2 regions of the Pedococcus ginsenosidimutans genome follow, and region 1 is predicted to be linked to the other one. Evidence: predicted binding sites of a transcription regulator. Region 1 holds the regulator's gene; the other holds the start of a gene.

The links. The regulator Rex, encoded in region 1, represses fermentation and respiration genes when NADH is low (regulators of the CRP and FNR family bind a similar motif). The targets are predictions, from matches to a motif close to CTTGTGAANNNNTTCACAAG.
Region 2: the regulator Rex is predicted to act here: its motif matches at 5,930-5,949, upstream of edd (phosphogluconate dehydratase).

Annotation. Positions count from the first base shown of each region.
Region 1 covers NZ_BAABLO010000001.1:217,505-225,612, forward strand. The annotation lists gene ABEA42_RS01120 (bifunctional uroporphyrinogen-III C-methyltransferase/uroporphyrinogen-III synthase) at 1-1,212, opposite strand, end outside; gene hemC (hydroxymethylbilane synthase) at 1,209-2,312, opposite strand; gene ABEA42_RS01130 (glutamyl-tRNA reductase) at 2,309-3,619, opposite strand; gene ABEA42_RS01135 (redox-sensing transcriptional repressor Rex) at 3,616-4,305, opposite strand; gene ABEA42_RS01140 (glutaredoxin family protein) at 4,507-4,728, opposite strand; gene ABEA42_RS01145 (sigma-70 family RNA polymerase sigma factor) at 4,972-5,754, shown strand; gene ABEA42_RS01150 (hypothetical protein) at 5,863-7,056, shown strand; gene ABEA42_RS01155 (lysophospholipid acyltransferase family protein) at 7,130-8,092, opposite strand.
Region 2 covers NZ_BAABLO010000011.1:675,221-683,328, reverse strand. The annotation lists gene ABEA42_RS14165 (citrate synthase 2) at 1-631, opposite strand, end outside; gene ABEA42_RS14160 (pentapeptide repeat-containing protein) at 737-1,336, shown strand; gene ABEA42_RS14155 (NYN domain-containing protein) at 1,391-2,323, opposite strand; gene ABEA42_RS14150 (MFS transporter) at 2,322-3,644, shown strand; gene ABEA42_RS14145 (oxygenase MpaB family protein) at 3,789-4,694, opposite strand; gene ABEA42_RS14140 (hypothetical protein) at 4,696-5,091, opposite strand; gene pdxH (pyridoxamine 5'-phosphate oxidase) at 5,138-5,818, shown strand; gene edd (phosphogluconate dehydratase) at 6,010-7,890, shown strand; gene eda (bifunctional 4-hydroxy-2-oxoglutarate aldolase/2-dehydro-3-deoxy-phosphogluconate aldolase) at 7,887-8,108, shown strand, end outside.

The sequences.
Region 1 (8,108 bases):
GTCGGCGCGCGGCAGGAAGACCCGGTTGATGGGGTCGAGCACCTCGTCGAACGGTGGCCAGTCCGCGAGCAGCCCGTTGGCGGACTTCTCGCCGGACGGCACGAGGTCGGGGACGATGCCCCACTCGTGCAGCGCCTCGGCGGTGACCCCGCCGACCGCGGCGACCTTGAGGCCGGCGAACGCGCGCGCGTCGAGCCCGAACTCCTCGAACTTCTCGCGGACCGCCTTGACGGCGTTGACGGAGGTGAAGCCGATCCACTCGTACCGACCGGTGACCAGGCCCTTGACCGCGCGCTCCATCTGCTGGGGCGTGCGCGGCGGCTCGACGCTGATCGTCGGCACGACCTCGGCGGTCGCGCCGTAGGACTCCAGGCGCGAGATCGTCGAGCCCGACTGCTCCTTGGTCCGCGGGACGAGGACGTTCCACCCGAACAGCGGCTTGGTCTCGAACCACGACAGCTGCTCGCGCAGGGCCACCGTGGTGCCGACGACCGCGAGGGCCGGGAACTCCACGGTCTTCATGACCTTGGCGACCTCACCGAGGGTGGTGACCCGGGTGGACTGGCGGATCGTCGTGCCGCGCTCGGTCAGGGCGACCGGGCTCGACTCCGGGCGGCCGGCCGCGAGCAGCTTGGCCAGTGCGCCGGCCAGGTCGTCCGGGGCGCCGAGCAGCACGACGGTGACCGACTCGGTCGCCGAGGCGGACCAGTCGACGGACCGGTCGTTGGCGGAGATGACGTGCACCGCCGGCGAGCTGCTCGAGGTCAGCGGGATGCCCGCGTAGGCGGGGACCGCGGTGACCGCGCTGACGCCGGGGACGATGTCGAAGCCGATGCCGGCCTTCTGGCAGGCGAGGGCCTCCTCGGCCAGACCGTTGAAGGTCGCCGGGTCGCCGTCCATGAGGCGTACGACGAGGCCGCCGTGGGCGGCCTTGGCCGCCTTGACGACCAGCTTGGCGCGCATCGCGTGGGTCAGCGGCTGGCCGTGGTCGCCGTGGCCGGCGTCGACGACCTCGACGTCGGCGCGGCAGTAGCGCTCGACGACGGACTCGCGGGCGACCTGGTCGATGACGACCGCGTCGGCCTTCGCGAGGAGCTCCAGCGAGCGCACGGTCATGAGACCGGCGTCGCCGGGGCCGGCGCCGACGAAGGCGACCCGACCGGGCAGACGGGTGGTGGGCTTGGTGGGCTGGGTCGAGCGCGTGGGGCTCACGTGGCACGCTCCGTGCTGTCGTGTTCTGGGCGGCGGTCGGGGGCGGCGAGCGGATGTGGTCCGTTCGCCCCGGCTGGGTCGGGGGGCCAGCTGTCGGCGGTGTGGTCGCGCAGGGCGGTCACGGCCGAGGGCCCCGGTGCGGCCGGCGGGCGTTCCTCAGGGCCGCGGAGCAGGTCGGTGCCGTCCTCGAGGAGCACGGCCGCCAGGCGGTGGCCGAGCGACTCGGCGTCGCCGACCGGACCCACGAGCGACCGGCGCAGGTCGACGGCGCCGTCGACGCTGCCGACGAACGCGCGCAGCGACAGCTCGAGGCCGTCCTCGCCCTCGACGACCTCGGCGAGCGCGCCGACGGGGGCGGAGCAGCCGGCCTCGAGGGCGGCGAGCACCGCGCGCTCGGCGGTCACGCAGGCCCTCGTGTCGGCGTCGTCGAGGACTGCCAGCGCCGCCCGGGTCGAGGCGTCGTCGGTGCGGCACTCGACGGCGAGCGCTCCCTGCCCCGGGGCGGGGAGCACCTGCAGCGGGTCGAGGGCCTCGGTGACCTCGTCGAGGCGGCCGAGCCGTGCGAGCCCGGCCCGGGCGAGGACCACGGCGTCGAGCGCACCGTCGCGGACCATCGAGATCCTGGTGTCGACGTTGCCACGGATGTCCTTGAAGCCCAGCCCCAGGCCGAGGGCCGCGAGCTGCGCGACGCGGCGCGGAGAGCCGGTGCCGACGACGGCACCCTCCCCCAGCTCGCCGAGCGTGCGACCGCCGGAGGCGACGAGGACGTCGCGGGGATCCTCCCGGCCCGGCACCGCGACGACGGTGAGACCGGGCTCCGGCGCGGTGGGCAGGTCCTTGAGGGAGTGGACGGCGAAGTCGACCTCACCCTCGAGGAGGGCCCGCCGCAGCGCAGCTGCGAACACACCGGTGCCGCCGAGGCTCGCGAGCGACTCGGTGGAGGTGTCGCCCTCGGTGACGATGGTGACCAGGTCGACGGTGTGGCCCAGCGCGCGGAGCCGGTCCGCGACCCAGCTGGACTGGGTGGTGGCCAGGGCGCTGCGCCGGGTGCCGAGGCGCAGGGTCAGGGGTGCGGCGGCGCGCACGGAGGTGTCGCTCACGGCATACCTCCCGACCGGGGCGGCGGGACCGAGGCGGTGGCCGCCTCGCCGGGGCCGAGGTCGAAGAGCTCGCGCAGGGCCTGGGCGTAGCCGTCGCCCTGGCCGCCGACGGCGAGCTCCTTCACGCGGACCGTCGGGGTGTGCAGGAGCTTCTCGACGATCCGGTGCACCGCGAGCTGCACCTCGGCCCGCGAGGTGTCGTCGAGGTCGGGGAGGCGCTGGTCGAGGCGGCTCAGCTCACCGGCGACCACGTCGGCGGCGTGGGAGCGCAGCGCGGCAACGGTCGGCGCAACCGTCTCGGCGGCACGGGAGGTGAGGTAGGCGGCCACCTCGCCGATGACGAGGTCGGCGACCTGCTGGACCTCGCTGGAGGTCTGGCTGCCGGCCAGGTCCTCGCCGAGGGAGGCCAGCCCGGCGAGGCTGACGCCGTTGAGCGAGTCGACCTCCGGGGCCACGTCGTGCGGCAGCGCCAGGTCGACGTAGGCCTGCGGACGGCCACCGCGGGCGACCTGCGCGTCGGCGGCGCAGGCGAGGCTGACCACGACACCGGTCGAGCCGGTGCAGGAGATCACCACGTCGGCGTCGGCGAGCGCGGGGCCGAGCTCGTCGAGCGGCCGGGACCGGCCGCCCGTGCGCTCGGCCAGGCGGGTCGCCTTGGACAGGGTGCGGTTGACGATGGTCAGGGAACGGACCCCGCGTCGCGCCACCGTGGTGGCCGCCAGGGAGCTCATGCCACCGGCACCCACGACGAGGACGTCGAGCCCCGACAGCGGGCCGAGGTCGCGCTCGGCCCGGGCCAGACCCGCCTCGACGAGCGAGACGCTCACGGCGTCGATGCCGGTCTCGGTGTGGGCACGCTTGCCCACCCGCAGGGCCTGCTGGAAGAGGGTGTTGAGCGACGGACCTGCGTGGCCTGCCCGCTGCGCCTCACGCAGCGAGGTGCGCATCTGGCCGAGGATCTGCGCCTCGCCCACCGCCATCGAGTCGAGCCCGCAGGCGACAGTGAAGGCGTGCGCGATCGCGCGGTCCTCGTAGTGGACGTAGAGGTGCTCGCGCAGCTCGTCGCGGGCCACGCCGGTGACCTCGGTGAGGGCGTCGGTGATGTCGGTGACGGCTCCGTGGAAGGTGAGCGACTCGGCGTACACCTCGGTGCGGTTGCACGTGGACACGACGGTGACCTCGGAGAGGTTGTCGCGCGCGAACAGGCCGGCGGCGAGGCGGCCGCGACCGGCGGCGTCGAGGGACATCGACTCGAGCAGGGACAGCGGTGCCGTGTGGTGCGACAACCCCAGGACGACGAGGCTCACCGGGACACCACCGCCGCGACGTCGAGCGCGCCCTGGGCGGCGAGCGCCTTGCGCTGCTCGTGGAAGGCGAGGATCTGCAGCTCGGTGGACAGGTCGACCTTGCGCACGTCCACGCCCTCGGGGACGACGAGCACGCAGGGGGCGAAGTTGAGGATCGAGCGGACGCCGGCCTTGACGAGCTGGTCGCAGACGCCCTGGGCGGAGGCGGCGGGAGTCGCGATGACACCGATGGCAAGGCCCTCGTCGTTGACGAGCGAGTCCAGCGCGTCCATCGGCTGCACGGCGATGCCGGCGATCTCCTGGCCGTGCAGGGCCGGGTCCTGGTCGAGCAGGGCGACGACGCGGAAGCCACGCGTGGCGAAGCCGCTGTAGGCCGCGAGCGCGTGGCCGAGGTTTCCCATGCCGACGATGGCCACGGGCCAGTCCTGGGTCAGGCCGAGCTCGCGCGAGATCTGGTAGGCGAGGTGGTCCACCTCGTAGCCCACGCCGCGCACGCCGTACGACCCGAGGTGGGAGAGGTCCTTGCGGAGCTTCGCGCTGCGTACCCCGGCGGCGGTGGCGAGCTCCTCGGAGGAGACGGAGGTGATCCCCCGCTCGGCGAGCCCGGTGAGGGCGCGCAGGTACTCCGGTAGCCGGGCCACCGTGGCGTCGGGGATGCCCCGACGAGCGCTCGGTTCGGCAGACAACGTCTTCTCCGGCTCCTTCTCGACCCACAGGGTCCGCACCTGGCTGATACGGGCTGCCCACGGCAGATTACGCTTTTGTGAACGGATGCACAAAGTCACAAGCCCGTCCCGACAGGTGATGACAACGCCTGTGAGCCAGGTCACCACGCGCGCTGCGCCGGACCCTACGGGCGGCCGGGGCGCGCCGTGTCCAGCGGGCGCTCAGGCCTGCAGGGCGGCCCGGAGCCGGGCCTCGTCGACCCGCCAGTAGTCGTGCTGCCGGCCGTCGACGAAGGTGACGGGGATCTGCTCGCCGTACTGCTCCAGCAGCGCCGGGTCGTCGAGGACGGACTGCTCCTCCCACTGCACGCCGAGGTCGGCCGCGACCCGGGCGATCACCGCGCGCGCGTCGTCGCACAGGTGGCAGCCCGGCCGCCCCAGCATGCGGACGCGGGGCACCGCGTCGGCGGGGTGCGGGTTCGGTACGTGCTCGGCCACCCGTCCAGCGTAGGCCGCGGCGTCCGCGGTGTGACGCGGGTCTCCTGACAAACGACTCGATATCGGCGAAACTGTGCGGCCAGGAGGTCCCCCATCAGGATGCGCCCACGCCGTCGTGCCGCGAAGCCGTTCGCGGGGCTCGGTCGCGCCCTCGTGCGGCCCTCCCCGTGGCCTTCGATGGTGCCGGCGATGGCACCTGCGGTGGCGCCCGCGACCGCCACCGGGCTCGCGGACCACGGCATGGCTGCCGCCACCGCCCAGTTCCTGGAGTCGCTGCGGCTCGCGCTCAGCCTCGCCGGCGACGCCGGCACCCTCGACGGCTCGGGCCGTGGCTCCGGAGGGCAGGGTGGCCACGGGCCGGGCGACACCGACGGCGGACGGGCCGCGCGGGCCGGCTTCGGCCCCGGCGAGGCGCCCCAGGACTTCGTGCGCATCTCGGCGCTGGTCGAGCTGGCCCAGCGCGGGGACTCCGAGGCGTTCGGCATGCTCTACGAACGCTACGTCGACGTGGTCTACCGCTACGTCTACGTGCGCGTGGGCGGCCAGCAGCTCGCGGAGGACATCACCTCCGAGACGTTCCTGCGGGCCCTGCGGCGCATGGACTCCTTCTCCTGGCAGGGCCGCGACATCGCCGCCTGGTTCATCACCATCGCGCGCAACCTGATCACCGACAACGCCAAGTCGGCCCGCTTCCGCATGGAGGTGACCACGGCCGACATGCTCGACGCCGACCCCCGGGTGGAGGCCGCACCGGACAACGAGGTCCTCGAGCGGCTGCGTGACGAGCGGCTCCTCACGGCGGTGAAGAACCTCAAGCCCGAGCAGGCCGAGTGCGTGGTCCTGAGGTTCCTGCAGGGCCTGACGCTGGCCGAGACCGCCAAGGTCCTCGGCAAGTCCGAGGGTGCGGTCAAGCAGCTCCAGCTGCGCGCCGTCCGTGCCCTCCACCGGGAGCTGGCCGATGTCGACCTCTAGGCCTCTCGGGCCCACGACATTTCGCTACGGCGCGGCGCGTAACTTCTGCGCACCCGGGTCGTTCTCAGCGCGACAGACCGTGACCGAGCTGGGGAGGGAGGTGTCGGCATGCCACTGATCAACCGCTCGGCCGATCGGTTCCAGCGCGCCCTGGAAGGGGAGCGCATCACCGACGACGAGCTCGACCGCCTGCTCGAGACCAGCCGCCGGCTCGCCACCGTGGGCTCGTCGCTGGGCCCCGGCCCGGACCCGGCGTTCGTCGCCACCCTGCGCGAGCGCCTGACCGCCGAGGCCGCCAACCTGCCTGCCGCGTCGACGCGGGCGCGGCGCACGGGCAACGCCGCCCGGTCGGCCGCGGGACCGGCCCCGGCCGTACTCGTCGTGGGCCGCGGCCTGCCGCGCATGCTCGCCGGCGCGACCGCCTCCGCACTCCTCGTCGGCGGGGTCGTGGGCCTGGTGTCCCGCGGCGCCGTGCCCGGCGACACGCTGTACCCGGTGAAGGGCTGGCTCGACGGCGTGGCCGTGCGCCTGGCGGACAGCGACCTCGACCGTGGCCGCACCCAGCTCGACCAGGCCCAGGAGCACATCTCCGACGCCCGCGACCTCGCCGACCGCCCCTCGCCCGACTCCCAGGACATCGACACCGCGCTCGACGCCGCCACCGGGTCGGTCATCGGTGGCCAGCGGTCGCTGGACCGGGCCTGGTCCGAGACGCAGAACCCCCAGGCACTGCTCGAGATGCGCGACTTCACCGCCCGCGCACTGCCCCAGGTCGACGCGCTGCGCACCGAGGTCCCCGCGGCGTCGCTGCCCGCGCTGCGCAGGCTCGAGTCGTTGCTGCGCCAGAGCGAGGTTGCGACCGCCCGACGCATCGCCGCGTGCGGAGGCGGGTGCGCGACGGCCCTGAGCTCAGGACTCGGACCGTCCTCGCTGCCCAGCTCGCTCACCGCCGGCCGCCCCGCGTCCGCCACCTCGACCGCCGCCCCCACCCGGACCGGGGTGACGGTGACCGTGCCCGGCGCACCCGTGACCAGTGGGGCCGGTGGCCTGCCGCCCGCCCCCAGCGTCTCGGGCGGGACCGGCGGCGTCGTCGTCGGCGGCGGGGGCAGCGGGGCGACCCTGTCCACCGGAGGGGCCACCGTCAACCTGCCGACCCTGAGCGCGACGCTGCCCCTGCCCTCGGCCACCCTTTCGGTGCCGCTGCCGTCGGCCACCGTGGGGACGGGCGGCGTGACGGCCACGGTGCCGGGCACCACGCTGGGACCGGTGACACTCCCGGGCGTGACGCTCTCCGTACCCTGACGCCGTCCACGCCCGACCCCCGAGGTGCGCCCGGTCAGGCGCGGGTGGCGCTGCTGATCAGGAGCAGCAGGGGTCAGAAGAAGACGGAGCGGCGCTGCATGAGCAGTGAGTAGAGCGTCTGCTGGATGGTTTCGCGGACCTGGTCGGTGAGGTCGAACACGAGCATGGGGTCGTCGGCGGCGGCAGGTCCGAGGTCGGCCGTCTCGACGGGTGAGCCGAACTCGATGATCCACTTGCTCGGCAGCGGGACGAGCCCCAGCGGGCCCAGCAGCGGCCAGGTGGGGGTGATCGGCGCGTAGGGGGCACCCATGAGCCGCGCCACGGTCTTCATGTTGCCGATGATCGGGTAGATCTCCTCGGCCCCCACGATCGAGCACGGGATGATCGGGGCACCCGTACGCAGCGCCGCCGAGACGAAGCCTCCACGGCCGAACCGCTGGAGCTTGTAGCGCTCGCTGAACGGCTTGCCGACTCCCTTGAAGCCCTCGGGCCACACCCCGCAGAGCTCGCCGTTGGACAACAGCCGCTCGGCGTCCGGGTTGGCCGCCAGGGTCGACCCGGACTTGCGCGCGATCTGGCCGACGACGGGCGTCTGGAACACCAGGTCGGCACCCAGCATGCGCAGGTGGCGGTGGGCAGGGTGCTCGTCGTGCACGGCGACCTGGGTCATCAGCGAGTCCATGGCGATCGTGCCGGAGTGGTTGGCCACGACGAGCCCGCCACCGGTCGCGGGGATGTTCTCGATCCCCCGCACCTCGACCCGGAACCACGAGCGGTAGAGCGGGCGCAGCACCGGCAGGTAGAAGTGCCGGGTGAAGTCCTCGTCGAAGCCGAACTCGTCGACCGAGTAGTCGCCGGTGAGTCGGCGCCGCAGGAAGGACAGCATGGAGGCGAGGTGGCGCTCGGCGTCCTCGGCGGAGATACCGGCAGCCTGTGCCGCGGCACGGACCGCTGCGATGCCGGCCGACAGGAGCTCCTCCACGCCCGGGGCGACGCTGCGGGTGGTGGCCTCCGGGGCCGGTACGGCGGCGAGCACGGGAGCATCGTCCGGC
Region 2 (8,108 bases), on a different contig from region 1:
CGCCGCCGTGCAGCGGCCCGGACATGGCGCCCACCGCGCCCGAGAGGCAGGCGGCGACGTCGGCACCGGTGGAGGCGATGACACGGGCGGTGAAGGTGGAGGCGTTCATGCCGTGCTCGGCGGCGGAGACCCAGTAGGCGTCGACGGCCTCGACGTGCGCCGGGTCGGGCTCACCGCGCCAGCGGATCATGAACCGCTCGGTGATGGTGCGGCCCTTGTCGACCTCGCGCTGCGGGACCATCGGCTGCCCCTGGCCGCGCGCGGACTGTGCCACGAACGACAGTGCCATGACCGAGGCGCGCGCCAGGTTGTCCCGGGCCTCCTCGGGCTCGATGTCGAGCAGCGGCTTGAACCCCCACAGCGGCGCCAGCTGGGCCAGGGCCGACTGCACGTCGACGCGCACGTCGCCCGAGTGCACCGGCAGCGGGAACGGCTCGGCCGGCGGCAGGCCGGGGTCGAACGAGTTGTCGACGAGCAGCCCCCAGACCCGGCCGAACGACATGCGCCCGACGAGGTCCTCGATGTCGACGCCGCGGTAGCGCAGCGAGCCGCCCTCCTTGTCGGGTTCGGCGATCTGCGACTCGAAGGCGATGACGCCCTCGAGCCCGGGCTTGAAGTCACTGTCGGACACGGGGTCCCCTATCTGGTCGGCGTCGTCGGCGAGGGATGGGGCAGGGCGAGGTGCGGTGGTGCTGCGCCGTCGGCCCGGTGCGGATCATTCTGCACCGTCGGCGGCATGGGCCACCATGTCGTCATGCTCACTCCCGACGGCGACTACGACGGCGACACGTTCGGCGACGACCTCTCCGAGGCCCGGGCGGCGAACGCCAGGTTCCTCGACTGCACGTTCGAGGGCTGCGGGCTCACCGGCCTGTCGGCGCCGCGGGCACGCTTCAGCGACTGCCGGCTGGAGGGGGTGCACGGGGCGGGCACCGACCTCGCCGAGACGTCGTGGCAGGACTGCACCATCCGTGGAGCGCGGCTCGGGGCCGTCCAGCTGTACGGCGCGGAGCTGCGCAGGGTGCGGTTCGAGGGGTGCAAGATCGAGTTCCTCAACGCCCGCGGGGCGCGGCTGACCGACGTCGAGTTCGTCGACTGCCAGCTCGTGGAGCCCGACTTCGCCGAGGCCACCATGACGCGGGTCCGCTTCGAGGGGGGCCGGGTCGTGACGCCGGACTTCGGGCGGGCCCGGCTCAAGGACGTCGACCTCAGCGCTTCGCTGGTGACCGCGCCCCGCGGGGTCTCGGGGCTCGCCGGCGCGCGGATCTCCCGGCTGCAGCTCATCGACCTCGCGGAGGCGTTCGCCGTGGAGCTCGACCTCACCGTCGTCGACTGACCCTCCCGTCGGCTCCAGCTCGCCGGGCAGACCCCGGTGGGCGTGCCCCTGTCGTCAGCCCCGGGACTGGCGACGGTCGCGCACGGCGAGGTTGGAGGTGCCCTCGTCGCGGAGGTCGAACAGCTCGATCGCCTTGAGCAGCTTGGTCAGCGACGCGTAGCCGTGGTTGCGCGAGTCGAACGACGACTGGTTGGCGATGCGGTTGCCGACGGTGCTGACCGAGGCCCAGCCGTCGTCGTCGGCAGCGGCATCGACCGCGTTGCGCAGGAGGCGCACCAGCTTCGCGTCGCCCTTCAGCTCGGCGGCGGTCTTGCGCGCCGCGGTGGCGGCCTTGGTCGCCTTCGTCGCCTTGGCCGCAGACGCGGTCGAGGCGGTGGAAGTCGTCGTCGCCGGGGCGGTGGAAGCCGCGGGAGCCGACGACGCCGTTGCGGTCTTCGCGGAGGCGGCCTTCGCCGCCGACTTCACCGCAGCCCTGGCCTTCGCAGCCGCCGGGCGCGTCGCCTGGGCGGGCTGCATCTCCTCGGCAACGCCGTTGGAGCTGTCCTCGTCCGGCTCGGGCAGCTGGTCGAGCAGCAGGAACGTGGTGCAGGCCGACTGGAACGCCTCGGGTGTCTTGCTGTCGCCGAAGCCGTACACCTGCGCGCCCTTGGCCCGAAGGTGCATCACGAGCGGCGTGAAGTCGGCGTCGGAGGAGACGATGCCGAACGCGTCCGGGTGGTCGGTGTAGAGCAGGGCCATCGCGTCGACGACCATCGCCATGTCGCTGGCGTTCTTGCCGCGGCTGTAGTCGAACTGCAGCATCGGCAGGATCGCGTTGGGGTGCAGGATCTCCGTCCACGGCCGCAGGCTCGCCTTGGTCCAGTTGCCGTAGGCGCGGCGGATGCTGGTCTCCCCGTGCTTGGACAGCTCGCTGAGGATGATGTCGAGCTTCTTGGCCGACGAGTTGTCGGCGTCGATGAGCAGCGCGATGCGCGCACGGGCTTCCATGGCGGCGACGCTACGGCACGCGGGGCGGCATAGGGTCCGTGTCGTGCCGCTGCTGCTCGACCTGGCCCCGTTGCGGGAGAACGTGCCGTACCGCCGCCTGTACGCCGGGTTCACCCTCTCCAACGTCGGCTCGCAGCTCGCGGTGGTGGCGATCGGCCTGCAGGTCTACGAGCTCACACGCTCCACCGCGGCGGTCGGCATCGTGGGGTTGTGCGCCCTGGTCCCGCTCGTGGTGATGGGGCTCTACGGGGGCACCCTCGTCGACCACTTCGACCGCCGGGTGGTCGGGCTGGTGGCCCAGGGTGTCGCGTTCGCGACCAGCATCCTGTGTGCCACGCAGGCCTGGCTGGGCAACACCGAGGTCTGGGTCCTCTACCTGCTCGTGGCCCTGTGGAACGGTGCGTTCGCCGTCGCCTCGCCGGCACGCAGCTCCATCTACCCCCGCATCCTGCGCCGCGAGCAGCTGCCGGCCGCCAACGCCCTGTCGGTTTTCGCGATGAACGCCTCGATGACGGTCGGCCCGCTCCTCGCGGGCGTCCTAGTCGACTGGGGCGGGTTCAAGGCGGCGTACACGACCGACGCGGTCATCACCACCGCCGCCCTCTGGGGGCTGGCGTCCCTCCCGTCCCTCCCGCCGGAGCCGCCGCAGGACGGGGCGGCACGGACCCGGCCGGGGCTGCGTTCGGTGCTCGACGGGTTCGCCTTCCTCGGCACCCGGCCCAACGTCCGCATGACCTTCGTCGCCGACATCGCCGCCATGCTGCTGGCCCAGCCGCGGGTGCTGTTCCCGGCGGCGGGCGCGGTGATCTTCGGTGGCGGCGCGAAGACCGTGGGCGCGCTCTCGGCCGCGGCAGCCGTCGGCGGCATCGGCGCGATGTTCTTCTCCGGGCGCCTCGGCCACGTCCGCCGCCAGGGCCTGGCCATCATGGTCGCCGTCGTCGGCTGGGGATTCTCGATCGCCGGGTTCGGCGCCGCGATGCTCGCCGCCGGTGGTGTGGTGAGCCGGGGTACGGCGCTGTGGCTGGGTCTCGTGGCCATGGCGGTCGCCGGCGGGTCCGACTCGGTGAGTGCGGTGTTCCGGACCACGATCCTGCAGTCGGCGACCCCGGACCACCTGCGCGGCCGGCTCCAGGGAGTGTTCATCGTCGTGGTCGCGGGTGGCCCGCGGCTCGGCGAGCTCGCCGGTGGGTTCCTCTCGACCGGGGTGGGGGAGGCGTGGACCGCCGTCATCGGCGGGCTCGCGTGCGTCGGCGCCATCGTCGTCCTGTCGAGACTGCAGCCGGGCTTCCTGCGGTACGACGTCCGCCACCCCACGCCGTAGCCAGCCACCCCGACGCAGCGAGTGCCGCGCCCACCGGGCGCCGCCGAACGACCAGCTCACGCGCGGCGGTGGTGTTCCCAGCACGCCATGCGGGGCACCCGCTCCGAGGTGGTCGTCCGCCGGTGGCTACCGGCCGCCGGGCCGTCAGCTCGCGGCGCCGCGCTGCTCCAGGGCCCGGCGACGCACGTCGTCGGGGTCGTGCATGGCCCACCGGACGGTCGCGGTCGCGACCCCGCCGAGCGGCCGGCCCAGCACGCGCTCGGTCACGGGCAGCCACGGCAGCCGCAGCGGTCGCCGTGCCCACCACGGGAGGAGCGACACGGCGCCTGCCGCCAGCGCGGAGTACCCGGCCCGCGCCGCCAGCGGCAGCGGCGGGTGCACGAGCAGGAACCGTGCGGCCTCCCGCGCCGCGGGCGTGGACTCGAGCTCGGGGCGGTAGTCCTCGATGACCTGCCGGAGCGCCGCGACCGTGCGCGGTGGGTCGACCACGCCGAGGGCCTCGGCGACGACGCAGCTCTGGTCGACGTACTGGTCGGCCTCGGCATCGGTCAGGGGCGTCACGGCGTAGCGCTGGTAGGCCGTGAGGAAGCTGTCGGCCTCGGTGACGTGCACCCACTTGAGCAGGTGCGGGTCGCTGGCCGCGTAGGGACGCCCGTCGGGGGCCTTGCCACGCACGCGTTCGTGGATACCGCGGATGCGAGCGATCAGGGCCTCGGCGTCCTCGACCGTGCCGAACGTCGTCGTGGCCAGGAACTCGCTGGTGCGCTGCAGCCGGCCCCAGGCGTCGCCCTTGTAGCCGGAGTGGCCCGCGACCCCGGCCATCGCCAGCGGGTGCAGGGACTGCAGGAGCAGGGCGCGGATGCCGGCGGGGAACATCGAGGCGTCGGCGTGCACGCGCCAGATCGGGTCGGCCGGTGTGAACCACCGCGGCCCCTCGGCCCCCCAGATGCGCTCGGCCTTGGTGCGGGCGTCGTCGCCGGCCACCTTGGAGCGCAGGGCGTGGGCGAGCTGGCGCCGGGCGCCGTTGGTCACCGGGTCGAGGACGGACACCTCAGTGCACGCCGCGTCGCCGCGGGATCTGCTTGAGGCGCTCGGCCGGGGTGGGCAGGTCGGCGGGACGGACCCTGGTCGACAGGTCGCTGTTGGCGATGAGCTCGGGGATCGGCGTCGGTGTGGGCGGGTGCGCCGCGATCGGGTCGTCGCCCGCGAACACCACCCAGACGGCCTCGCCGTGGGACGCGCGCGGGTCGAACGTCTTCAGCACCGACCCCTCGCGGACCGTGCTGGCGTGCTCGATGGCCCGCCGCTTGGCCTTCTGCCGGTCAAGCGCCTTCTGCGCCGCGGCCATCGCGGGCTCCTTGGCCTGCTGGGCGAGCACGATGGCGTGGGGGCCGTACTTGACGCCCCAGCGGACGACCTTGCCGACGGCCTTGCCTGTGCCTGGCATCGAGACTCCTGTCGCTGCTGTCTTTCCCTCACCCTAATCTCGGGGCATGACAACTGCGCGGCGCGTGGACTACACCGGCGAGGGGCTCTCCGAGGCGCAGGTCGCCCCGACCCCGTGGCAGCAGGCGCGGTTGTGGGTGGAGGAGGCCATCGCTCGGTCCGAGGCGCAGGGCGACGTGCCGGAGCCGACGGCGATCTCCGTGGCCACCGTCGACGCAGCCGGGATGCCCAACGTGCGCACCGTCCTCATGCGCTTCTTCGACGACCGCGGGCCGGGGTTCGTCACCGCGACCGTCTCCGCCAAGGGGCAGGAGATCGGCGCCACGGGCGGGATCGCCGCAGCCCTGACCTGGCCGTCGATGTTCCGTGCGATCCGCTTCCGCGGGCAGGCACAGGCGCTGACCCGCGAGGAGGTGCAGGGCTACTTCTTCTCGCGGCCGTGGGCCTCCCGCATCTCCGCCTGGGCGTCGCAGCAGTCCCAGCCGGTGGCGGGCAGGGACGAGCTCGAGGCCGCCTACGACCGGTACGCCGCGCAGTACCCCGACCACGGCAACCCCGACGACGTGCCCGTCCCCGAGTTCTGGGGCGGGTGGCGCGTGCTCTGCGACGAGGTGGAGTTCTGGGGTGGGCGGCGCAACCGCCTGCACGACCGGCTCGTGTTCACCCGGACCGGCGAGGGGACGCTGGACGACGCCGACAGCTGGAGCCTGTCGCGCCGCCAGCCCTGAGGTGGCCTCGAGCGGCACCCGAGCGGCACCCGAGCGGCACCTGAGCCGCGCCTGAGCCGTGGCGTCCGCATACCGGAACGCCGTGGTGGACGGGGGCTGGCCGCCGCCACACTTGTGAAGGAGATCACACGCGCACGCCAAGGACGTCGTTCGCGCGGTCCGACACCTGACCGCCGAACCCCAGGAGCCCCATGGCCCCCGCCCTGCACCCCGTCGTCGCCGAGGTCACCGCTCGCCTGACCGAGCGCAGCCGAGCCAGCCGCACGGCATACCTCCAGCGACTGTCGCGCGCCGCCTCCGAGCTCAGCCTGCGCCCCGCGCGCACCGACCTCGGCTGCTCCAACCTCGCCCACGCCGTGGCCGCGTGCGGGGGCAGCGACCGCACCACCATGGCTGCCGACACGGGCGTCAGCCTCGGGATCGTCACCTCCTACAACGACATGCTCTCGGCGCACGCGCCGTTCGAGCACTACCCGCAGGCGATGAAGCAGACGGCGCGCGAGGTCGGCGCCGTCGCGCGGGTCGCGGGCGGGGTGCCCGCGATGTGCGACGGGATCACCCAGGGGCGGGCGGGTATGGAGCTCAGCCTCTTCAGCCGCGACGTCATCGCGATGTCGACGGCGATCGCCCTGTCGCACGACGTGTTCGACGGGGTCCTCATGCTCGGTGTCTGCGACAAGATCGTCCCCGGCCTCGTCGCCGGGGCGTTGTCGTTCGGCCACCTGCCGACCGCGCTCGTGCCCGCCGGCCCGATGGCCAGCGGTCGCTCTAACTCCGAGAAGTCCGAGACGCGCAAGGCGTACGCAGCCGGCGAGGTCGGCCGCGACGAGCTGCTCGCCAGTGAGGTCGCGTCCTACCACTCGCCCGGCACGTGCACCTTCTACGGCACCGCCAACTCCAACCAGATGCTCATGGACGTCATGGGCCTGCACCTGCCCGGCGCCGCGTTCGTCCACCCCGACGACCCGGTGCGCGACGCGCTGACCGCCGCGACCACCCGCCGCGTCGCGGAGATCGCAGCGTCCGAGCAGCCGTACGGCATCGGCCAGGTCGTCGACGAGAAGGCGGTCGTCAACGGTGTCGTCGCCCTGCTCGCCACGGGTGGCTCGACGAACCACACCATGCACCTGATCTCCATGGCGGCGGCCGCCGGTGTGGACCTGACGTGGGAGGACTTCGACGACCTGTCGGCGGCGATCCCCTCCGTCGCCCGGATCTACCCCAACGGCACCGCCGACGTGAACCACTTCCACCGGGCCGGTGGGACGGCCTTCCTCGTGCGCACCCTGCTCGACGCCGGGATGCTGCACGAGGACGTGCTCACCCTCGCCGGTCCGGGCCTGCGCCGCTACACCCAGCGGCCGGAGCTCGTGGACGGGCAGCTCGAGTTCGTGGACGCCCCGGCCGAGTCGCTCGACCCCACGGTGCTGCGCCCGGCCACCGACCCGTTCGCCGCCGACGGTGGGCTGCGGGTGCTGCGCGGCACCCTCGGCCACGCCGTCATCAAGGTCTCCGCGGTCGCGGACGAGCACAAGGTCGTCGAGGCGCCCGCCCGGGTCTTCACCGACCAGGTCGGGTTCCTCCAGGCGTTCTCCCGCCGCGAGCTCGACCGCGACGTCGTCGTCGTGATCCGCGAGCAGGGCCCGAGCGCCAACGGCATGCCCGAGCTGCACGCGCTCACCCCCTCCCTCGGCGTCCTGCAGAAGCGCGGCCACGCCGTCGCGCTGGTCACCGACGGCCGCATGAGTGGGGCGTCCGGGGCCATCCCGGCTGCGATCCACGTGACCCCGGAGTCGGTCCACGCCGGCCCCATCTCCAAGATCCAGGACGGCGACGTCATCCGCGTCGACGCCCGGTCGGGCCGGCTCGACGTCCTCGTCGACGAGACCGAGTTCGCGTCCCGACTGCCCGCCCAGCGCGTGAGCGAGGAGGGGATCGGTACCGGGCGTGAGCTGTTCGCGCCGATGCGCGCCGCCGTGGGCCGCGCCGACGAGGGCGCCCACGTCTTCGCCAGCCTGGGCCGCCAGTACGACCACACCACCGCCGCCGTCACCGCCGAGGAGACCCGATGACCCCCACGACCGCTCCCGTCGCCAAGCCCGTGATCTCGCGCGAGGCAGACATCCTCGACCTCGCCCCGGTCATCCCGGTGGTGGTCGTCGACAGCGTCGAGCAGGCGGTGCCGCTGGCGCGGGCCCTGCTGCGCGGCGGCATACCGGTCATCGAGCTGACCCTGCGCAGCGCCGCGGGTCTCGGCGCCATCGAGGCCGTGGCGTCCGAGGTCGAGGGC